Regions from separate parts of the Streptomyces sp. NPDC031274 genome, predicted to be linked through region 3. Evidence: riboswitches for the same ligand, from Rfam matches in the RefSeq annotation. Region 3 holds a riboswitch; each other region holds the start of a gene.

Region 1 (7,658 bases), on a different contig from region 3:
CCGCCTTCCGCAAGGGGCTTGAGTCCGACATCGACGACGGCATCGCCTATGCCCTGGCAACGCCCGAGGGCGGTACCCCTTCCTGAGAAGGGGTACCGCCCTCGGTACGTGAAGACTGGCCTACCGAGCCGAAGAGGCTCAGAAGTCCATGTCACCGCCCGGCATGCCGCCGCCGGCCGGGGCAGCGCCCGCCTTCTCCGGCTTGTCGGCGATGACGGCCTCGGTGGTGAGGAACAGCGCGGCGATCGACGCGGCGTTCTGCAGGGCAGAGCGCGTGACCTTCGCCGGGTCGAGGATGCCCTCGGCGATCATGTCGACGTACTCACCGGTCGCGGCGTTCAGGCCGTGGCCGACGGTGAGGTTGCGCACCTTCTCGACGACGACACCGCCCTCAAGGCCGGCGTTGACCGCGATCTGCTTCAGCGGGGCCTCAAGGGCCAGCTTCACAGCGGCGGCACCGGTGGCCTCGTCGCCCTCGAGCTCAAGCTTCTCGAAGACAGCGGCGGCCTGGATGAGGGCCACGCCACCACCGGCGACGATGCCCTCTTCGACGGCGGCCTTCGCGTTGCGAACGGCGTCCTCGATGCGGTGCTTGCGCTCCTTGAGCTCCACCTCGGTCGCGGCACCGGCCTTGATGACCGCAACACCGCCGGCGAGCTTCGCCAGGCGCTCCTGCAGCTTCTCGCGGTCGTAGTCGCTGTCCGAGTTCTCGATCTCGGCGCGGATCTGGTTGACGCGACCCTGGACCTGGTCGCTCTCACCGGAGCCGTCGACGATCGTGGTCTCGTCCTTGGTGATGACGACCTTGCGGGCGCGGCCGAGCAGGTCGAGACCGGCGTTCTCCAGCTTGAGGCCGACCTCCTCGGAGATGACGGTGCCACCGGTGAGGATGGCGATGTCGCCGAGCATGGCCTTGCGGCGGTCACCGAAGCCCGGGGCCTTGACGGCGACGGACTTGAACGTGCCACGGATCTTGTTGACGACCAGGGTCGACAGGGCCTCGCCCTCGACGTCCTCGGCGATGATCAGCAGCGGCTTGCCGGACTGCATGACCTTCTCGAGGAGCGGAAGGAGGTCCTTCACGTTCGAGATCTTCGAGTTGACGATCAGGATGTACGGGTCGTCGAGCGACGCCTCCATACGCTCCATGTCGGTGGCGAAGTACGCCGAGATGTAGCCCTTGTCGAAGCGCATGCCCTCGGTGAGCTCAAGCTCGAGCCCGAAGGTCTGCGACTCCTCGACGGTGATGACGCCTTCCTTGCCGACCTTGTCCATCGCCTCGGCGATGAGCTCGCCGATCTGGGTGTCGGCGGCGGAGATGGAGGCGGTCGAAGCGATCTGCTCCTTGGTCTCCACGTCCTTGGCCTGCTCGAGCAGGGCGCCCGAGACGGCCTCGACGGCCTTCTCGATGCCACGCTTGAGGGCCATCGGGTTGGCACCGGCGGCTACGTTGCGCAGGCCCTCGCGGACCAGCGCCTGCGCCAGGACGGTCGCGGTCGTCGTGCCGTCACCGGCGACGTCGTCCGTCTTCTTCGCGACCTCCTTGACCAGCTCGGCGCCGATCTTCTCGTACGGGTCCTCGAGCTCGATCTCCTTGGCGATGGAAACACCATCGTTGGTGATCGTGGGGGCACCCCACTTCTTCTCGAGGACGACGTTGCGACCCTTGGGGCCCAGGGTCACCTTGACGGCGTCGGCGAGCTGGTTCATGCCGCGCTCGAGGCCGCGCCGTGCCTCCTCGTCGAACGCGATGATCTTGGCCATGTGAAGTGGTCCTCCCGGACAGGGGTGGCATGCTCCGGATCGCATCGGTGCCCGCGACGGACGGCCTGCAAACCGTGTGGTTCCTTGCCCCACCCGGCCTGCGGGCCTCACCGACCCGATCCAAGTTCTGTCACTCTCACTAGGAGAGTGCTAAGCCCAATGATTAGCACTCGACCCCTACGAGTGCAAGCGTCTCTCACGGATCCCAGACACATGGGGGGCGCACATCCGGGGGCGTACGCACGAGGGGCCCGTACCCCTGTCGGGATACGGGCCCCTCGTCACTCGCTAAGTCGCTGGCCGATCGCGCCGAGATCAGACGGCGAGCTTGACCATGTCCGCCTGTGGACCCTTCTGGCCCTGCGAGATCTCGAACTCCACTCGCTGACCTTCTTCAAGGGTGCGGTAACCGTCCATCTGAATCGCGCTGTAGTGGACGAAAACATCCGCACCACCGTCGACCGCGATGAAGCCGTACCCCTTCTCCGCGTTGAACCACTTGACGGTGCCCTGAGCCATGCCTAACTCCCCTATTACTGGCCCTTGCACGGACCCGCACTTCGCGGGCCCGGGTCAGACCTCACCCCCCCAATGGGTTGTGGAGGCGTGCGCCGGAACGCGTCGACCGCCGCTGAATGTATCTGCCCAACTGCCCTCTGCAACAGGTCAATCGGACGAGAATTCTGGGCACGCGCGATCGGAAATATGCGGAGAATTTGCCGGAGTTCAGGGCAAGTCGGGCCGGGCAAATGCCGCAATAGACTCAAAAGGGCAAGGCGCTTTGGCTACTTCTTGTCGGCCCGGGGCCGACTTCGTCTACGCGCTCGACGCCAAAAGCGAAGCTTGCTTCCCAACTGTACCGCGCTCAACCACATGGAATTGCCCCCTCCGCTTCTCTCGCGGAGGGGGCAATAGAGGTGACGCTGCGTGCTTTCAGGCGGATTCAGCAACCGCCCGCGACGGCGGGAATGATCGAGACGCCGGCGCCGTCCGGCGTCGCGGTCTCAAGGCCCTGCTCGAAACGGACGTCGTCGTCGTTCACGTACACGTTCACGAAGCGCCGCAGCTTGCCCTGGTCGTCAAGGACACGGGCCGCGATACCGGCGTGCTTGGCCTCAAGATCGGCAATGACCTCGGAGAGGTTGGCGCCCTCGGCGGCGACCTCGGACTTGCCGCCGGTGTAGGTGCGAAGAATGGTGGGAATGCGAACGTTGACGCTCATGGAATTCACCTCTTGATACGGGGAGGAAGCGCCCCGTCAGGGGCGCGAGGAACTGCGCGAGGACGGACCACGACCGCCGTTCGACGACGGCGATCAGGCCCTACGGCGATTAATCGGCAAGACCCGCGGCGCGAAACGCGTCGAGGCTGGGCTTGATCGTCGCAGTCGCCTGAGACGTCTCGGCAACAGCGTCGAGGGTCTTGAGGCCGTCACCCGTGTTCAACACGACCGTGGTGAGAGTGGGGTCGATGAGCCCCGCCTCAAGAAGCTTCTTCGTGACGCCGACCGTCACGCCACCGGCGGTCTCCGCGAAGATCCCCTCGGTCCGCGCAAGCAGCTTGATCGCGTCCACGACCTGCTCGTCGTTCACGTCCTCCACCGCGCCGCCCGTGCGACGGGCGATGTCCAGGACGTACGGCCCGTCGGCAGGGTTGCCGATGGCGAGGGACTTGGCGATGGTGTCCGGCTTCTGAGGGCGTACGACGTCGTGCCCGGCCTTGAAGGCGGTCGACACCGGCGAGCAGCCCTCGGCCTGCGCACCGAAGATCTTGTAGGGCTTGTCCTCGACGAGGCCCAGCTTGGTGAGCTCCTTGAGGCCCTTGTCGATCTTCGTGAGCTGCGAGCCCGACGCGATCGGGATGACCAGCTGGTCGGGCAGCTGCCAGCCGAGCTGCTCACAGATCTCGTACGCGAGGGTCTTGGAGCCCTCGCCGTAGTACGGCCGCAGGTTCACGTTGACGAAGCCCCAGCCCTCGCCCAGCGGGTCGCCGATGAGCTCGGAGCAGAAGCGGTTCACGTCGTCGTAGTTGCCCTCGATGCCGACGAGCTCGCCGCCGTAGACCGCGGCCATGACGACCTTGCCCTGCTCCAGGTCGTGCGGGATGAACACGCACGAGCGGAAGCCGGCGCGGGCCGCGGCGGCACCCACGGCACCGGCGAGGTTGCCGGTGGAGGAGCAGGAGAGGGTGGTGAAGCCGAAGGCGCGCGCCGCCTCGATGGCCTGCGCGACGACGCGGTCCTTGAAGGAGTGCGTCGGGTTCCCGGAGTCGTCCTTGACGAAGAGCTTGCCCTGCTCGACGCCGAGCTCACGGGCGAGGTTGTCGGCCTTGACGAGCTGGGTCCAGCCGGGGTTGATGTTCGGCTTCTCGGCGACGTCCGCGGGGACGGGCAGCAGCGGGGCGTAGCGCCAGATGTTGGCGGGGCCGGACTCGATCTGCCTCCGCAGCGCCTCGGGGTCGCCGGTCGGCAGGTCGTACGCGACTTCGAGCGGGCCGAAACAGGCCTGGCAGGCGAAGATCGGGCCGAGGGCGTAGAGCTCACCGCACTCGCGGCACGAGAGGCCGGACGCGGGGCCGAGATCCACGGAACCTGTGGTGGTGGAGGGGGTGGTGTCGAATGTTCCGACAGTCTGCGCAGCCATGGAGGCGAGGCCCTTTCTCCTCATCTTCCCCGCGGCGAATCTCACCGCGAGACGGAATTGGCACCTTCCCCGCCGAGACCTCGCGTGCGCGGTCGGCGGGATGGTTGCCGGGGCTTCAACGGGCCGTATCCCTCTGCCCCTCTGGATGAGCGGTATGGCGCCGGGCTTCAGGGGCCCGGGGCATTTGTGACGCGTCGACCCCCGACATGCGATGGTCATCCGCGTTGTTCAAGACTGTAACCGACGGCCTGGACCCTTGAGATAGTCGTCCGCACCGCGAGATGGATCACATGTAGGCCACACACAGGAGGAACCACCCGTGCTGGAAGAGGCCGAGCGCTGGCTGACCAGGCGTTCCTGGTCCGTTGCCGACCGTCCGCTCAGCGCGCTCGTCGCCGCCAAACGGGCGTCGGGAGCCTCGGTGAGCGTCGTCCTGCCCGCGCTCGACGAGGAGGAGACGGTCGGCGGGATCGTCGCCGTGATCCGCCGCGAGCTGATCGAGAAGGCCGCCCTCGTCGACGAGCTCGTGGTGATCGACTCCGGCTCGCGGGACCGCACGGCCGAGGTCGCGCGCGACGCGGGCGCTCGGGTCGTGCACCGGGACGAGATCCTGCCGCGCATCCCGGCCGTGCCCGGCAAGGGCGAGGTCCTGTGGCGCTCGCTCCTGGTGACAGGCGGTGACATCGTCGCGTTCGTCGACGCGGACCTGAAGGAGTTCTCGGCGGACTTCGTCACCGGGATCGTGGGCCCGCTCCTGACCGAGCCCGACGTGCACTTCGTGAAGGCGATGTACGACCGCCCGCTCGCCGGGGCCGCGGGTCAGGGCGGCCGGGTCACCGAGCTGATGGCGCGCCCGCTGCTCAACATGCACTGGCCTCAACTGGCCGGGTTCGTCCAGCCGTTGGGCGGCGAGTACGCGGCGCGCAGGTCTCTCTTGGAGCGGCTGCCGTTCCCCGTCGGATACGGGGTGGAGCTCGGCCTGCTCGTCGACGCGCTGCACACCGTGGGCCTTGACGCGCTCGCGCAGGTCGACGTCGGCGTGCGCAAGCACCGGCACCAGGACGGGCAGGCGCTCGGCAGGATGGCGGCGGCGATCTACCGGACGGCGCAGGTCAGGCTCGCGCTCGGGCATCACGTACGCCCCGAGCTCACCCAGTTCGAGCGGGGCGAGCACGGGTTCGAACCGCGGACCCATTCGGTGGACACGGAGGAGCGTCCGCCGATGTCCGGCATCGCGGAGTACACGGCCCGCCGCGTGGCGTAACCACCCAAGACCGGGCATTTTGTCTACATTTCCCACTTATGTGGGTCCTTATGCGGGTCAGACAGTTCATGGGAAGCGCGCGACGCGTCGGTGGCGTGGCCATGGCCACGGCCGGTCTCGCGGCAGGGGCGCTGAGCGCGGCAGCCGTGGTACCGGCCGCCGCGGACGTGATCGATCCCTTCGCCAAGCGCTACGACGAATCGCTCTACGGCGACTTCAAGACCATCGGCAACACGGTCATGGGCTGCCCGACGACGCCCGCGGACATGGCGGCGCGCTGTGCCACCGCCGCGGAGGGCGAGGGCCGCGACAACAACAACACCTTCGTCATGCGGCGGATCAACACCGCGGGCATGGACCCCGACCACGGATCGAGCACCGGCCGGGTCGCGATCCCGCCCGGCGCGAAGGTCGCGTACGCGCGCCTCTTCTTCGGCGGCAACGACGGCACGTACAAGGGCCCGAGCGGCGCCCGGCTCAAGCGCTGCGACATCTCCGGCGCCGATGTGGAGCCCTCGCCCGGCGACCCGCTCGACGCGGTGCCCTCGGTCAGCGTGGCCGGCGCCACCCCCTCGAAGGTGACCCCGGCGAACCTGGTCGGGGACCCGGCGTCGGCCAACGGCCCGCACTACTACACCGGCGAGGCCGACATCACGGGCCTCTTCAACGGCATCACCGGCGACGGAACGCCCCTGCCGGTCGCGGTCGGCGACATCTGGGCGCCCACCGGCAAGGGCTGCGTCGCGGGCTGGTCCCTGACCGTCGTCTACAAGTACGACGCCCCCGACGAGCAGTACGCGCCCGACCGCCGCAACGTCTACGTCTACGGCGGCCACGTCCTCCAGCGCTCCACCTCGCCCGCCACCAGCGTCGAGGTCGACGGCTTCTACCGCACGGACGGCAAGCCGCGCGCGAGCGTCACCGCGTACGAGGGCGACTGGAACACCCCCGGCGACCGTTTCGCGGTGGGCGGCCAGAACATCACCGAGGCGCACACGGGCAACACCAACAACTTCTTCATCAGCGAGGACGACGGCGCCCTCGACCCGAGGATGACCAACAACCTGTCCATCGACGCCAAGGAGTTCGACGTCACCGGCGGCAACTCCCGCGCCCCGGCCGCCGCCGAACCGATCCCGGTCGGCTCGACCTCCACGACGCTGAGCTTCTCCACGAAGGGCGACACCTACGTCCCCTCGGCCCTCGCGCTCTCCGTCCCGGTCCCCGACCTGGAGGTGACGAAGACGGCGAGCCCCAAGAAGGTGAAGCCGGGCGGCACCCTGACCTACACGGTCAAGGCGAAGAACATCAGCAAGCTGAACTACCCGAACGCCAAGTTCAGCGACGACCTGACGGACAACCTCGACGACGCGACGTACCGGCACGACGCGGAGGCGACGACCGGCGAGGTCTCGTACACCAGACCGAGGATCAGCTGGACCGGCGACATCCCGGCCGGGCACACCGCGACGGTGACGTACTCGGTCAAGGTCAACGACCCCGTCAGCGGTGACGGCAAGCTGCTCAACGACGTCGACGTCGAGTCCCCCCGCTCCAACTGCGACGCGGGCAGCGCCGACCCCAGGTGCGGGGCGGCGCCGGTCATCGAGCGCAAGCAGCCGAAGCTCAAGGTCAGCAACGTGCCCGCACGGCGGACCGCGCCGGTGTGCAGCGACGTCAAGAACACCATCACCCTCAAGAACCCCTCGGGCAGCACGCGCACCGGGGCCACCGCTTCCTGGCAGGTGACGCCGGGCTCGAAGCCGGTCGCCAGCAGCGGGACGATCACCGAGCGGGGCAGGACGTACGTCTGGAAGGGCGATGTCCGACCGCACGGCAAGGTCACCGTCACCCAGCGGGTCAAGGTGTCCTGCACGGCAGGCGCGATCCGGGTGATCACGGTGACGGCCCCAGGCAGCAACTGCCCCCGGTCCGTCCGGGGCGGCGACGACCCGTGCACCTCGGCGATCCTCGCCACGCGGCAGCGG
Region 2 (7,658 bases), on a different contig from region 3:
CCGCGGATGGAGTCCCGCGCTTCGCCATCACGGCGAACGGGCCCGGCGGCGAGCAGGGCGTCAACGGCACCGAGCCACTGGCCCTGAACGAATGGAGCCACGTGGCGGTGACGATCGAGGGCGCCACCGGCACGCTCTACGTCAACGGCCGTGCGGTCGCGGCGAACACCTCGATGACCCTTGATCCGGCCGCGCTCGGCTCCCTGAAGAACAACTGGCTCGGCCGCTCCCACTACGCGGCCGACCCGGTCTTCGCCGGCGCGTTCGACGAGGTCAACTTCTGGTCGCGGGCCCTGACCGCCGCGGAGATCTCGGGGCTCCAGGACGCGCCCGCCGCCGGTTCACCGGCCGGTGCGGGGGACTTGGCGGCGTACGCCTTCGACGAGACCAGCGGCGACTCCTTCGCCGACAGTTCTGGCCACGGCCGACACGCCACCTTGCGCCGCACCTGGGGCGGGCCGAGCCATCCGGGGTTCCTCGCGGCGTACCCGGAGACGCAGTTCATCGCCCTGGAGTCGATGACGAGCGGCGACTACACCAAGGTGTGGGCGCCGTACTACACGGCGCACAAGATCCTGCGCGGTGTCCTCGACGCCTACCTGTACACGGGCGACGAACGAGCGCTCGACCTCGCGTCGGGCATGTGCGACTGGATGCACGCGCGCCTGTCCAAGCTGCACGGGAGCACCCTGCAACGCATGTGGGGCATCTTCTCCAGTGGGGAGTTCGGCGGCATCGTGGAGGCGATCTGCGATCTGTACGCCATCACCGGCCAGGCCGAACACCTCGCCCTGGCCCGCCTCTTCGACCTCGACAGGCTCATCGACGCGTGCGCCGCGGGCGACGACACCCTCGACGGGCTGCACGCCAACCAGCACATCCCCATCTTCACGGGCCTGCTGCGGCTCTACGACGAGACGGCGGAGCGCCGCTACCTCACCGCCGCCAAGAACTTCTGGGGCATGGTCGTACCGACCCGTATGTACGGCATCGGCGGCACGAGCACCGGCGAGTTCTGGAAGGCTCCCGGTGTCATCGCCGGAACGCTCAGCGACACCACCGCCGAAACCTGCTGCGCGCACAACCTGCTCAAGCTGAGCCGGGCGCTGTTCCTCCACGAGCAGGACCCCGCGTACATGGACTACTACGAGCGGGCCCTGTACAACCAGGTCCTCGGTTCGAAGCAGGACAAGGCCGACGCGGAGAAGCCCCTCGTCACGTACTTCATCGGTCTGCTGCCGGGCCACGTGCGTGACTACACGCCCAAGGCGGGCACGACCTGCTGCGAGGGCACGGGCATGGAGAGCGCCACCAAGTACCAGGACTCCGTCTACTTCCAAAAGGCCGACGGCTCCGCCCTGTACGTCAACCTCTACAGCCCCTCCACGCTGACCTGGAAGGAGAAGGGCGTCACGGTCACACAGACCACCGACTACCCGAGGGAACAGGGCACGACGCTCACGGTCCGGGGATCCAGGGCCGCCTTCGATCTACGGCTGCGCGTACCGGCCTGGGCGGGGAGCGGCTTCACCGTGACCGTCAACGGCAAGAAGGTGAAGGCCGATCCGGCGCCCGGCAGCTACTGCTCCCTGTCCCGCACATGGCGGGACGGCGACACCGTCCGGGTTTCCCTCCCCTTCCGGCTACGGGTGGAGAAGACCCCCGACAAGCCGGAAGTCCAGGCCCTGTTCTACGGACCGGTCCATCTCGTGGCCCGCGACAGCGCGAAGACCTACTTCCGGTTCGCTCTCCACGGAAACGCCGCACTCTCCGGCGACCTGCTCCCCAACCTCGAGCCGATAGCCGGCGAACCGCTCCACTACACACTCGACGGCATCCCCCTCGCGCCCTTCTTCGAAGGCACGGAAGACCCGACGCACGCCTACTTCCAGCGGTCCGAACCCAAGGTGGTCTTCGGCACGATCGACTCCGGCGTCGCCAACCCGACGGGGACAGGGGCCGACGGCACGACCCTCCTCGACGAGATCTGGTCGGCCGCTCCCTTCAGGAACAAGAGCGCGTTGGTCCAGCATGTCCAGGCCACCGTGGACTCCTGGGTGGGTGCCGGCCGACTGGGCGCGGGTGACGGCAGGAAGGTGGTGCGCACGGCGAAGGAGGCTTCTTACACGAGGTGATGGGGGTGGTTGGCACAGAAGGCCGGGTGGTCGTCCAGGCGGCGCACATAGGCGCGCACGTGGGGGCGGGAGCGGGCCGCCTCAGCCGCATCCGGGGTGAGGTGGACGAGCCTCGCCCACAAGTCCACGTCCGCTGCCGTGAGTTCGTCGCCCACGAGGTAGGAGTGGGCGGCAAGACGGCAGTCGATCCTGTCCAGTGTCGCGGGGGTGAGCGGCCCGGCGAGCAGCTCGTGCCAGGTGTCGATCCGTGCTGCCAGGGCCGGTCGGCGCAGGACGGGCAGCGGGCCACTGCCGTGTGCGGCAAGGCGGCAGGCCAGGTCGCGCAGGATGTCCGGCGTGTGGTTGCTGACGACGTGACCGCTCCACCGGTCGCACAGGGCCGGAACGGTCAGCGGCCCTTCGAAGTGGTGCTCGGTGGCCTCGTAACAGCGGTGCAGCGAGTCGAGCGCCGCAGTGGTGTGCGGTGCCAGGAGGGTGGTGGTGACCGACTCCCTGAGCCCGAGCAGGTCGAGGGTGATCGAGACGCGCAAGGAGTCCGGACATTCTGCCGAGAGATACAGGTGGTAGCGGTGGGGCGCCGGGTAGAAGCCGCCCGCCACGTCGTCGCCGATGCGGCTGCGGATCGGCGCGGGACGGGCGAAGCGTGGGCCGGTGTCGCGTGGGCCGGTGTCGCGCGGAGAGCATGAATCCGCGGGGGAAGTCGGGTGGGAAGCAGGGCGGGAAACAGTACGGGAACGGTGCGACGTGATCTCGGGCATGGCTCTCCAGGGAGGGGAGGGGCGCCGACCGGCGGCGGCACGCGCGGGGCCGGTGGCACAGCGGGGGAGAGGGGGATCCGTGGCCGCAGAGGGCCGCAGTGATGAGGCTTCTTGTCCGGAGGCGTCGCTGGTGTGTGGACGCTGCGCGGACGTCAGACAGCTGGCACCGAGGCGCTGCACACGCGCAGCAGATCGATGTGAAGGCGTCTGGTCAGGAAGCGAGGGCGGGGCCGGGGCGCGGACAGGGGAGGCCGCTGGATGCTGTTCCCCTCACCGACCGCCCTGGACATGTCCACCAGCCCTGCCGTCGAGGCCCGTCGTACCCGGGGCCGCGCTTGCCCCGCCGCCACGGCGGGACCCGGTCGTCACCCGGGGCACCCCGTCGCGGAGGAAGGGTTGCCCGCCAGCGGGCCGGGGCCGATGACCCGCTCGGGCAGGAACCCTGCCGGGCGGGCGCTGACAATCGTGACCGTCCCCGGAAGTTTGAGTCCGGGTGCCTGTCTCCGTCAAGAAGGCCCGCACCAGGAACAGAAGGAGTGGTCCGGTGGTTGACTTGACGGAGACAGGCGACGAGGCATGTACGACGCTGTGAGAACGCCCATGATCCACGGGCATTGCGCACCGCTACGACCTCACGTAACGTCCCGAGCAGGTTACGAGTGTCAGCGTCAAGCCCTGGCTTGCTGACCGGCAACCCTCCCACGCGGCGGGGTGCTCCAGGTGAGGACCAGGCGGTGCCCGTCCAGGGTTCCGCAAGCGCGAGACCGGCGAGGCTCCAGGCCCGCCGAGTCGGAAGGGGCGGAGGTGACGGACGTGCCAGCTGTGTCAGCCGTACCGCCCCTGTCGCCCGTGCCGCCCGCGCCCGCCCCGCGCGTCATGGTGATCGCCCCGAGCCGCCAGGTGCATCTGTACTCCCGGCCGCACATCGATCTGCAGCGTGTCGCCGGCGCGCTCTGTCGTTCCTGACCCGTCACCCCGCCGCCGCACCCTCGGATCCGAGGGGCCGGTGTTCTCGTACGGTCGCACGGTCGATCAGGAAGGCACACCTTTCGTGTCGTCATCACCTTCGTTGCCCCATTCGCCTCATTCCTCCGCTTCTTCTGCCGACTCTGCCGCCGCGCTGCACCTCGCCGTCGCGCTCGACGGCGCGGGCTGGCACCCGGCCGCCTGGCGCGAACCGGTCGCCCGCCCGGGGGAGTTGCTCACCGCCCGGTACTGGGCCGATCTGGTCACCGAGGCCGAACACGGCCTGCTCGACTTCGTGACGATCGAGGACGGGCTCGGGCTCCAGTCGTCCCACTTCACCGAGCCCGACGGACGCACGGATCAGGTACGCGGGCGGCTCGACGCCGTCCTCATCGCCGCCCGTGTCGCCCCGCTGACCAGCTACATCGGACTCGTGCCGACGGTGGTGGCCACGCACACGGAGCCCTTCCACACATCCAAGGCGATCGCCACGCTCGACTACGTCAGCACGGGCCGCGCGGGCGTACGGGTGCAGGTGTCAGCACGCCGTAACGAGGCCGCGCACTTCGGGCGCCGCACGCTTCCCGCCCTCGATGCCGTCGAGGACCTCGGCAGGCCGGACGTACGGGAACTGACCCTCGACCTCTTCGACGAGGTGGCCGACTACGTCGAAGCCGTGCGTCGGCTCTGGGACAGCTGGGAGGACGACGCGGAGATCAGGGACGTCGCCACCGGCCGCTTCGTCGACCGCGACAAGCTGCACTACATCGACTTCGAGGGCAAGCACTTCAGCGTCAAGGGCCCCTCGATCACCCCACGGCCACCGCAGGGCCGTCCCGTCGTCAGCGCGCTCGCCCACGAGACCCCGACCGAGGCCCCGTTCCGGCTGCTCGGCCGCTCCGCCGACATCGGATACGTCACCCCGCGCGACGCCGGGCACGCACGCGACATCGTCACGGCGGTCCGCGGCGAACAGGAAGCTGCCGGGCGGGCCGACGAGCCCCTCCACCTCTTCGGCGACCTGGTGGTGTTCCTCGACGACGATCCGGCCGCCGCCGTGGCCCGCAGGGAGCGTCTGGACGCCCTCGCGGGACACCCGTACACCAGCGACGCACGTGTGTTCACCGGCACGCCCGCCCAACTGGCCGACTTGCTCCTGGAGTTGAGTCAGTCCGGACTCACCGGGTTCCGGCTGCGCCCCGCCGTCGTCGGCCACGACCTCCCGGCGATCACCCGGGGCCTGGTGCCAGAACTCCAGCGCCGCGGCGCCTTCAGGCACGCGTACGAAGCCGACACCCTGCGCGGTCTCCTCGGCCTCGCCCGCCCCGCAAGCCGCTACGCCGCCGCCACCGCCTGAGCCGGAAGGAACCCGACATGAGCAAGTCACCGGACAAGCCGCTCAAGCAGATCCACCTCGCGGCACACTTCCCCGGCGTCAACAACACCACCGTATGGAGCGACCCCGAGGCCGGGAGTCACATCGAGTTCAGCTCCTTCGCGCACTTCGCACGGACCGCCGAGCGCGCCAAATTCGACTTCCTCTTCCTCGCCGAGGGGCTGCGGCTTCGCGAACAGGGCGGGAAGATATACGACTTGGACGTCGTCGGGCGCCCCGACACGTTCACCGTGCTCACCGCGCTCGCCGCCGTCACCGAACGCCTCGGCCTGACGGGCACCATCAACTCCACCTTCAACGAGCCGTACGAGGTGGCCCGCCAGTTCGCCAGCCTCGACCACCTCTCGGGCGGGCGCGCCGCCTGGAACGTCGTGACCTCCTGGGACGCCTTCACCGGCGAGAACTTCCGGCGCGGCGGGTTCCTGCCGCAGGAGGAGCGGTACTCCAGGGCGAAGGAATTCCTCAGCACGGCGGGCGAGCTCTTCGACTCCTGGCGCGGGGACGAGATCGTCGCCGACCAGGAGGCCGGCACGTTCCTGAGTGACGCCAAGGCGGGCGCCTTCGTCCATCAGGGGCAACACTTCGACATCCAGGGGCAGTTCAACGTCCCGCGCAGTCCACAGGGCCGACCTGTCATCTTCCAGGCCGGTGACTCGGAGGAGGGGCGCGAGTTCGCCGCCGAAGGCGCGGACGCGATCTTCAGCCGGTACAGCACGCTCAAGGAAGGGCAGGCGTTCTACACGGACGTCAAGGGCCGCCTGGCCCGCCACGGCCGCACCCACGACCAGCTGCTCATCCTGCCCGCGGCGACCTTCGTCCTCGGGGACACGGATGCCGAGGCGGAGGAGCTCTCCCGTGAGGTGCGGCGCCGACAGGTCAGCGGCGCCACGGCGATCAAGCACCTGGAGTTCGTCTGGAACCGCGACCTCTCCGCGTACGACCCGGAGGGCCCGCTGCCCGACATCGACCCGGACGTCGGCGAGCACACCATCGCCCGCGGGCGTGCCCAGGTGCGGATGTACCGCGACCCGCTGGCCACCGCTCGGGAGTGGCGCGAGCTCGCGGCCGCGAACAAGTGGTCCATCCGTGACCTCGTCATCGAGACCGGCAGCCGTCAGTCCTTCGTCGGCTCCCCGGCCACCGTCGCCGAGACGATCAACTCCTTCGTCCAGGCCGACGCGAGCGACGGCTTCATCCTCGTTCCGCACATCACCCCCGGCGGCCTCGACGCCTTCGCCGACACCGTGGTCCCGCTGCTCCAGGAACGCGGCGTCTTCCGCACGGAGTACGAGGGCACCACCCTGCGCGACCACCTCGGCCTGGCTCACCCCGACGCCGACGCGGACGCCGGGGTGCGCTTCCCCCAACCCGCTTCCGTACCCACACCCGTGCCCGCGTCGGCCGACCACTGAGGAGGATCACCGCCCATGTCAGACATCCCGCTCAGCGTCCTCGACCTGGTACCGATCTCGTCCGGCTCCTCCGCGACCGTGGCGCTGCGCAACTCCATCGACCTGGCCCGGCAGACCGAGCGTTTCGGGTACGCCCGCTACTGGTTCGCCGAGCACCACCTCAACCCGGGTGTGGCGGGCACCTCACCCGCGGTCGTCCTCGCCCTGACCGCCGCCGCGACCTCGACGATCCGGCTCGGGGCGGGAGCAGTGCAGCTCGGTCACCGCACCGCGCTCTCCACGGTCGAGGAGTTCGGCCTGATCGACGCGCTGCATCCCGGGCGCCTCGACCTGGGCCTCGGCCGCTCAGGCGGCCGACCGCCCGGAACGCCCGCCGCCGCGCCGCCGACCGCCACCCCCGTCGTCGACGGCCGTGCCCCCAACGGGCTGCGGATCCCGGCACGCTTCTCCTACGAGCACCTGCTCGGCTCACCCCGCGTCGCCCTCCAGCGCAAGCTGCTCCAGCAGCCGCACGCCGAGGCGCAGGACTACGGGGAGCAGGTCGACGACATCCTGGCGCTTCTCGCCGGAACATATCGCTCCGACGACGGCATCGAAGCGCATGTCGTGCCCGGTGAGGGCGCCGACATCCAGGTGTGGATCCTGGGCAGCAGCGGCGGCCAGAGTGCGGACGTCGCCGGTCGGGGCGGCCTGCCCTTCGCCGCGAACTACCACGTCAGTCCTGGCACGGTGCTCGAGGCCGCGGAGGGCTACCGCGCCGCGTTCAAGCCCTCCGACGTACTCGACAAGCCCTATGTCAGCGTCTCCGCGGACGTCGTCGTCGCCGAGGACGACGAGACAGCACGCGAACTCGCCGCGGGTTACGGCCCATGGGTCCGCAGCATCCGCACGGCCGAGGGCGCCATCCAGTACCCGACGCCGGAAGAGGCGCGCCGCCACAACTGGACCGACGCGGACCGGGCACTGGTCCAGGACCGCACCGAGACCCAGT
Region 3 (7,658 bases):
CGCGGTCGCCGTGTGGGTCGCCGCTCGGACCGCAAAGGCCAAGAAGTCATGAGTAGCAAAGAGAATCCAGAAGAGAACCTGCCCAGCGTGCAGGAGACCGAGCACGGCTCGGTGGCGGTAGCGGACGAGAACCCGTTCGCCGACCCGGGGCTTCCGCCCCACGAGCATCGTGTCCAGGACATCGACGAGCGGGCCGCCAGGCGTTCCGAGCGTGCGGTCGCCTTCCTGTTCACGCTGTCGATGCTGGCCACGATCGGCTTCATCGCCTCGTACGTGGCCTTCCCGGTCGACAAGCGCGTCTACATCTTCCCGATCGGCCACATCAGTGCGCTGAACTTCTCCCTGGGCATGACCCTGGGCGTGGCGCTCTTCTGCATCGGCGCGGGCGCGGTCCACTGGGCCCGCACCCTGATGTCCGACGTGGAGGTCGCCGACGAGCGACACCCGATCGAGGCCGAGCCCGAGGTCAAGGCCAAGGTCATGGCCGACTTCAAGGCCGGTGCCGCGGAGTCGCAGTTCGGCCGGCGCAAGCTGATCCGCAACACGATGTTCGGCGCGCTCGCCATGGTGCCGCTCTCCGGCGTCGTCCTGCTGCGTGACCTCGGTCCGCTGCCCGAGGACAAGCTGCGGCACACGCTGTGGTCCAAGGGCAAGCTGCTCGTGAACATGAACACGAACGAGCCGCTGCGTCCGTCGGACGTCCAGGTCGGCTCGCTGACCTTCGCCAAGCCCGAGGGCCTGGAGGAGCACGATCACGACTTCCAGAAGGAGATCGCCAAGGCGGCCCTGATGATCGTCCGGATTCAGCCGGCGGACATCAAGGACAAGCAAGAGCTCGAGTGGTCGCACGAAGGTGTCGTCGCCTACTCGAAGATCTGCACCCACGTCGGTTGCCCGATCTCCCTGTACGAGCAGCAGACGCACCACGTCCTCTGCCCGTGCCACCAGTCCACCTTCGACCTCTCCGACGGTGCCCGAGTGATCTTCGGCCCGGCCGGTCACGCGCTGCCGCAGCTGCGCATCGCCGTGAACGAAGAGGGCTACCTCGAGGCGCTCGGCGACTTCGCCGAGCCCGTCGGTCCTGCATTCTGGGAGCGCGGATGAGCACTACGGCGAACGACAACCGTAAGAAGGAGGCGCCCGCCGGTGAGCGGGTCGCCGACTGGGCCGACGGCCGCCTGGGGATCTACTCCCTGGCCAAGGCCAACATGCGCAAGATCTTCCCGGACCACTGGTCCTTCATGCTCGGTGAGATCTGCCTCTACAGCTTCATCATCATCATCCTCACGGGTGTGTACCTGACCCTGTTCTTCCACCCGTCGATGAACGAGGTGGAGTACCACGGCAGCTACATCCCGCTGCAGGGCCAGCTGATGTCCGAGGCGTTCAACTCGACCATGCACATCAGCTTCGATGTGCGCGGTGGTCTGCTGATCCGGCAGATCCACCACTGGGCGGCGCTGATCTTCCTCGCGGCGATGTTCGTGCACATGATGCGCGTCTTCTTCACGGGTGCCTTCCGCAAGCCGCGCGAGGTCAACTGGGTCTTCGGCTTCCTGCTGTTCGTCCTGGGCATGTTCACCGGCTTCACCGGTTACTCGCTCCCTGACGACTTGCTCTCCGGTACCGGTGTGCGCTTCATGCAGGGCGCGATCCTGTCCGTGCCGATCGTGGGCACGTACCTCTCGATGTTCCTGTTCGGCGGGGAGTTCCCCGGCGGCGACTTCGTGGCCCGGTTCTACTCGGTGCACATCCTGCTGCTGCCGGGCATCATGCTCGGCCTCGTGGTGGCGCACCTGATCCTGGTCTTCTACCACAAGCACACGCAGTTCGCGGGTCCCGGCAAGACGAACAACAACGTCGTCGGCATGCCGCTGCTGCCCGTCTACATGGCGAAGGCCGGAGGCTTCTTCTTCCTGGTCTTCGGTGTCATCGTCGCCGTCTCTGCGATCGCCACGATCAACCCGATCTGGGGGATCGGCCCCTACCGGCCGGACCAGGTCTCCACCGGAGCCCAGCCCGACTGGTACATGGGCTTCTCCGAGGGTCTGATCCGTGTCATGCCGGGCTGGGAGATCAACGCCTGGGGTCACACGCTCGTCCTGGGTGTGTTCATCCCGCTGATCATCTTCCCGCTGGTCCTGGTCGCGATCGCGGTCTATCCGTTCATCGAGTCCTGGGTCACCGGCGACAAGCGCGAGCACCACATCCTGGACCGCCCGCGCAACGTCCCGACCCGTACGGCCTTCGGTGTCGCATGGATCACCTGGTACTTCGTGCTGCTCGTCGGTGGTGGAAACGACCTCTGGGCCACGCACTTCCACCTGTCGATCAACTCGATCACCTGGTTCGTGCGCATTGCCTTCTTCGTGGCACCGGTCCTCGCCTTCATCGCCACCAAGCGGATCTGCCTGGGTCTGCAGCGGCGCGACAAGGACAAGGTCCTGCACGGCCGCGAGTCGGGCATCATCAAGCGCCTGCCGCACGGTGAGTTCATCGAGGTCCACGAGCCGCTCAACCAGGAGCAGCTGCACACGCTCACCGCGCACGAGCAGTACGCGCCGGTCGAGATCGGCCCCGCGGTCGACGAGAACGGTGTCGAGCGCAAGGTGAGCGGGCCGCAGAAGCTCCGGGCCAAGCTCTCCAAGGGCTACTACGGGGAGGACAACCAGATCCCCAAGCCCACCACCGAGGAGTACAAGGAGATCACGAGCGGCCACGGCCACCACTGATCCCCTGACGCTCTGCGGCATTGAAGTACTGAGGTACTGACCACAAGGTCGCCACGGCGAGAGCCCCGTCCCCTGCATCCAGTGCATGGACGGGGCTCTTTGCCGTCCCCAGGGCTGGATAAGGTGTTCCTGTCCTACGCCTATACGAACCCAGGAGCGGCAGATGAGCGCTGTGACCCCCGCAGGAGGCAACACCGCGGCGGCCCGTTCCTGGCCCGGTGTGCTGAACGGTCTTCTTGAGGGACGCGACCAGAGCACCGATGACACGGCGTGGGCCATGGACCGCATCATGCGCGGTGAGGCGTCCGACGCGCAGATCGCGGGCTTCGTGGTCGCGCTGCGCGCCAAGGGCGAGACCGTGGAGGAGATCTCCGGCCTCGTACGCACGATGTACGAACACGCCAATGTGATCGAGGTGCCGGGCCAGACGGTCGACATCGTCGGCACCGGCGGCGACGGGGCCAAGACCGTCAACATCTCCACGATGTCCGCGATCGTGGCCGCCGGCGCGGGTGCGAAGGTCGTCAAGCACGGCAACCGCGCCGCCTCCAGTGCCTCGGGCGCCTCCGACGTCCTGGAGAAGCTCGGGGTGAATCTGGAGCTTCCGCTGAAGCGGGTCGTCGAGGTGGCCGAGGAAGCCGGGATCACCTTCTGTTTCGCCGTGAAGTTCCACCCGGCCCTGCGACACGCCGGTGGGGCGCGCAGCCAGCTGGGGATCAGGACCGTCTTCAACGCCCTGGGTCCGCTCACCAATCCCGCCAAGGTGCGGGCCCAGGCGGTCGGGGTCGCCGACGCGCGGATGGCGCCCATCGTGGCCGGGGTCTTCGCCGAGCGCGGGCACTCGTCCCTCGTCTTCCGCGGCGACGACGGGCTCGACGAGCTGACGACCACGGCGACGTCGCGGGTCTGGGTCGTGCGGGACGGCGTCGTGCGGGAGGAGGCCTTCGACCCGCGGGACGTCGGCATCGACCTGGTCCCCGTGGAGGCGCTGCGGGGCGCTGACGCCTCGTACAACGCCGAGGTGGCGCTGCGCCTCCTGGACGGTGAGAGCGGCCCTGTGCGGGACGCCGTGCTGCTCAACACGGCGGCGGCCCTGGTGGCCCTCTCGCCGGGCGAGGGGACCCTCGTGGAGCAGATCGGCGCCGGTATCGCCAGGGCGGCGGAGTCGATCGACTCCGGGGCCGCGAAGAAGTCCCTGGAGCGCTGGGTGGCGGCCAGCAACAGGTGAGCGTGGCGTGAGTGTGGCGCACACCGCAGTCCGTATCGCGGACTGCGGTGTGCACCGGGAAGATCGTGTGGCAAGATGCTGCGCAGGTCATGAGTGACAGCGATTAGGCCCCGGCTCGCTGTCCGGCAACCCTCCGTCCGTGGCGGGGTGCCCCGGGTGAAGACCAGGCCGTACGCAGCAAGGCGTATGGCAAGCGCGGACCCCTGCGCACTCGATGAGTGTCATACCCCTGGGGTCCTGGTCCTCAAGGGAGCAGTCTCGTGAGCAAGCGAATGCGATAGGGCTTTCCGGCCCCTTTTCCGCACCCCCCTTTTCTTTCATCACTGCAGCGCCGTACGTGCGCCCTCGCAGTGAACTCGCCTGCCTTCCCACGGGAGTTCGCCATGTCTGTCCCCACCGCTGTCGCCGACCGATCCGTCTGTGCCGAGCCGCTGCCCGTCCTCGGCCGTGACGTCACCGTGCCGCTCGTCACCGGCGGCGAAGTGACCTACGCGGCGCTCGACTACGCGGCGAGCGCTCCGGCGTTGCAGCGCGTGTGGGACGACGTGGCCGCGTACGCGCCGTACTACGGCAGCGTGCACCGGGGTGCCGGATACCTCTCGCAGCTCTCCACCGACCTCTTCGAGAACAGCCGTGCCACGGTCGCCGAGTTCCTCGGCTGCCGCGAGGACGACCAGGTCGTCTTCACGCGCTCGACCACCGACTCGCTGAACCTGCTCGCCGCCGCCCTGCCCGCCGACTGCCAGGTCTTCGTCTTCGAGACCGAGCACCACGCCTCGCTCCTGCCGTGGCGCGACGCCCGCGTGACGTACCTGAACGCCCCGCGCACCGCCGAGCAGGCCGTCGCCACCCTGGAGCGCGCTCTCGCCGACCGCGACCCCCACGGGCCCGCCCTGGTCTGCGTGACCGGCGCCTCGAACGTCACCGGTGAGCTGTGGCCGGTGAAGGAGCTCGCCGCCGCCGCCCACGCGCACGGCGCCCGCATCGTCCTCGACGCCGCGCAGCTCGCGCCCCACCACCCCGTCTCCATCGACGAGCTCGACGTCGACTGGGTCGCCTTCTCCGGTCACAAGCTGTACGCGCCCTTCGGCTCGGGCGTCCTCGCGGGCCGCTCCGACTGGCTGCGGGCGGCCGAGCCCTACCTCGCGGGCGGCGGCGCCTCGCGCAAGGTCGCGCGGCGTACGGACGGCGGGGTGGACGTGGAGTGGCACGACACCGCCGCGCGGCACGAGGCCGGTTCGCCGAACGTCATCGGCGTGTACTCGATCGCCTCCGCCTGCAAGGCGCTGACCGAGGCGGGCTTCGACGAGCTCGTCGCCCGCGAGCGCCACCTCATCGCGAAGGTGAAGGAGGGCCTCGCCGATGTGCCCGCCGTGAAGGTGCTCTCGCTCTTCGGTGACGACGCGCCGCGCGTCGGCGTCATCTCCTTCGTCGTAGAGGGCTGGAACAGCTCGCACTTCGCCGCCGCGCTCTCCGCCGAGTACGGAATCGGCGTACGCGACGGCCTCTTCTGCGCCCACCCGCTGGTGCGCACCCTGCTCGGCAGCGACCCGCAGACCCAGGGCGAGTGCGGTGCCCCCGAGGCCGCGCCCGGCGAGAAGTCGCTGAACGCGATCCGCGTGAGCTTCGGCGCGGGCACCCCCGACGAGCACGTGGAGCGTTTCGTGCGCGCCGTGCGGGAGCTGGTGGCGGACGGCGCGCGCTGGAACTACCGCACGGAGGAAGGCCGCTGCGTGCCGGACACCACGGCCGCCTGAGGCGGTGAAAGGGGCCGGGCGCCGCGAGACCGGCTCCGAGATGCGGAAACGCCCGTCCGGCACTCGGCGGGACCGGTACCCGGCGAGTTCAGCACCCCGCGACGGCTCAGGAGTCGAGGCCGATGGCGAACGCCGCTTCGAGGTCGTGCTGGGAGTACGTGCGGAACGCGACATGCGTGTCCGTGCCCTCCACACCCGGGATCTTGCTGATCTTGCCGGGGATGACGTCGGCCAGGTCGTCGTGGTGCGCGACACGCACCATCGCGATCAGGTCGTACGTGCCGGTCACGGAGAAGACCTCGCTGACGCAGTCGAGGGCGGCGATCGACTCGGCGATCTCCGGGATCCGGTCCACGCTGGTCTTGATGAGCACGATCGCGGTGATCACGGCTGACTGTCTCCCTCGATGACGGGTGCTGGCTTCTTCACTCTAGCCCTCCCGTCTCCCGCCCCCGCCCTTCCAAAGAGGCGCTCCGCGCCCGCCTGTTTCTTCTGACATACCGCACCCACGCGTAGAGAAAGCCCAGGGAGAACCCCACGATATGGGCCAGATAGGCGACACCGGGGCCCTGCCCGCCCTGCAGGGCCGCGAGCCACTGCAGCGCCACCCAGAACGGCAGCACCACCCACGCGGGGAAGCGCAGCGGCAGGAAGAAGAGGAACGGGAAGAGGCTGGTGACCCGCGCCTTCGGGAAGAGCCGCAGGAACGCGCCGAGCACCGCGGAGATCGCCCCCGACGCGCCCACCAGGGTCTGGTCGGAGCCCGCGTGGGCGACCGCGTAGGCGAACAGGGCGAGATAGCCGCAGCAGAGGTAGAAGAGCGCGAACTGGCAGTGCCCCATCCGTTCCTCGGCCATCGCCCCGAAGACGAAGAGGAAGAGCATGTTGCCCAGGAGGTGCAGCCAGCTGCCGTGCACGAAGAGCGCGGTGGCCGGGGCGAGCACGGGCCGCAGCGCTCCGCTGAACAGCTCCGAAGGGACCACGCCCCAGCGCTCGAAGTAGGCCTGCTGGGCGGCGAGCAGCTTGTCACCGGTGCCGTACGTGGGATTGAACCCGGACATCGGGGAGATCAGGAACACCAGACAGCAGACGGCGATCAGGCCGTACGTCACCGGGGCCGACTGCCCCCTGAGCGTCCGGACCGCCGTCGTACCCCACGTCTTGATCATGAACAGAGCATGACGTAAGCGCAGCAAACCGTACAGAGTGCCCCGCCGCGTGGGAGGCCGCCGCATGGAGACCCTTACAGGCCTTAGGGTTACGGGCACCACGCACCATGGAATTCCGAAGGAAAGCGAACAGCCACGATGACGGTTCCTCTGCCGACCGACACCACCCGGTGGCGCTGCGCGCTCTGCGGCAACCTCACGCGCTTCGACGTCACCCGCAGTTCGAAGGTTGTCGAATATGTGCACCTCGACCTGGCCGGTGAGTCGAACATCGAGGAACGCGAGGTGGTCAGTGAGACCATCGAGTCGGTGCGCTGCCGTTGGTGCAACGCGGTGGACCAGGTGGAACTCGTGGACAGGCCGGGTGCCGGCTCCTGAGGGAGCGGGGCCCGCACAGCTAGTGGGGTGACGGATGGTGGAGAGCGCGAGCGGGGAGCCGGACGACGGCACCGCTGAGGTGCTCGACCGTCCGCTGCCGGACGGAGTGCGTCGGCGGGTCGTCCAGATCGTCTCGGACGGCTTCGGCGGCCTCACGGTCGGCGAACTGCCCGCACAGTTGAGGCAGTACGCCCGCTTCACGCCGACCCGGCGCGCGAAGTTCGCGGGCAACGCGATGGCGACGGCCCTGGAGAGCGACCCGCTCTTCCGCCAGCGCATCGGCGAACGTCTCAGAGAGGCGCAGCCCGAGCTCACCGGCGCCCTGGACGCGGGAGCACCACCCCCGGCCGCGGACCCCCTCGATGTGGCGGCCGCGGCCTATGTACTGCGCCCC

Evidence for each region. Region 3 has a riboswitch for S-adenosylmethionine ahead of ACZ5CR_RS21050 (aminotransferase class V-fold PLP-dependent enzyme). Riboswitches for the same ligand answer to the same signal wherever they lie in the genome.
Region 1: another riboswitch for S-adenosylmethionine. It lies ahead of thrC (threonine synthase); the one in region 3 lies ahead of ACZ5CR_RS21050 (aminotransferase class V-fold PLP-dependent enzyme).
Region 2: another riboswitch for S-adenosylmethionine. It lies ahead of ACZ5CR_RS17990 (glutathione S-transferase family protein); the one in region 3 lies ahead of ACZ5CR_RS21050 (aminotransferase class V-fold PLP-dependent enzyme).

Annotation. Positions count from the first base shown of each region.
Region 1 covers NZ_JBVIHP010000020.1:25,454-33,111, reverse strand. The annotation lists gene ACZ5CR_RS28890 (ATP-binding protein) at 1-86, shown strand, start outside; gene groL (chaperonin GroEL) at 139-1,764, opposite strand; gene ACZ5CR_RS28880 (cold-shock protein) at 2,080-2,283, opposite strand; gene ACZ5CR_RS28875 (MoaD/ThiS family protein) at 2,708-2,986, opposite strand; gene thrC (threonine synthase) at 3,096-4,430, opposite strand; SAM riboswitch class I at 4,424-4,558, opposite strand; gene ACZ5CR_RS28865 (glucosyl-3-phosphoglycerate synthase) at 4,726-5,670, shown strand; gene ACZ5CR_RS28860 (DUF7927 domain-containing protein) at 5,739-7,658, shown strand, end outside.
Region 2 covers NZ_JBVIHP010000010.1:93,247-100,904, forward strand. The annotation lists gene ACZ5CR_RS17985 (beta-L-arabinofuranosidase domain-containing protein) at 1-2,135, shown strand, start outside; gene ACZ5CR_RS17990 (glutathione S-transferase family protein) at 2,123-2,893, opposite strand; SAM riboswitch class IV at 3,220-3,364, opposite strand; SAM riboswitch class IV at 3,545-3,658, shown strand; gene ACZ5CR_RS17995 (putative leader peptide) at 3,707-3,859, shown strand; gene ACZ5CR_RS18000 (LLM class flavin-dependent oxidoreductase) at 3,963-5,216, shown strand; gene ACZ5CR_RS18005 (NtaA/DmoA family FMN-dependent monooxygenase) at 5,234-6,667, shown strand; gene ACZ5CR_RS18010 (LLM class flavin-dependent oxidoreductase) at 6,683-7,658, shown strand, end outside.
Region 3 covers NZ_JBVIHP010000012.1:224,757-232,414, forward strand. The annotation lists gene qcrC (cytochrome bc1 complex diheme cytochrome c subunit) at 1-52, shown strand, start outside; gene qcrA (cytochrome bc1 complex Rieske iron-sulfur subunit) at 49-1,104, shown strand; gene qcrB (cytochrome bc1 complex cytochrome b subunit) at 1,101-2,732, shown strand; gene trpD (anthranilate phosphoribosyltransferase) at 2,896-3,960, shown strand; SAM riboswitch class IV at 4,046-4,162, shown strand; gene ACZ5CR_RS21050 (aminotransferase class V-fold PLP-dependent enzyme) at 4,344-5,717, shown strand; gene ACZ5CR_RS21055 (Lrp/AsnC family transcriptional regulator) at 5,824-6,105, opposite strand; gene ACZ5CR_RS21060 (rhomboid family intramembrane serine protease) at 6,143-6,886, opposite strand; gene ACZ5CR_RS21065 (hypothetical protein) at 7,025-7,264, shown strand; gene ACZ5CR_RS21070 (NYN domain-containing protein) at 7,299-7,658, shown strand, end outside.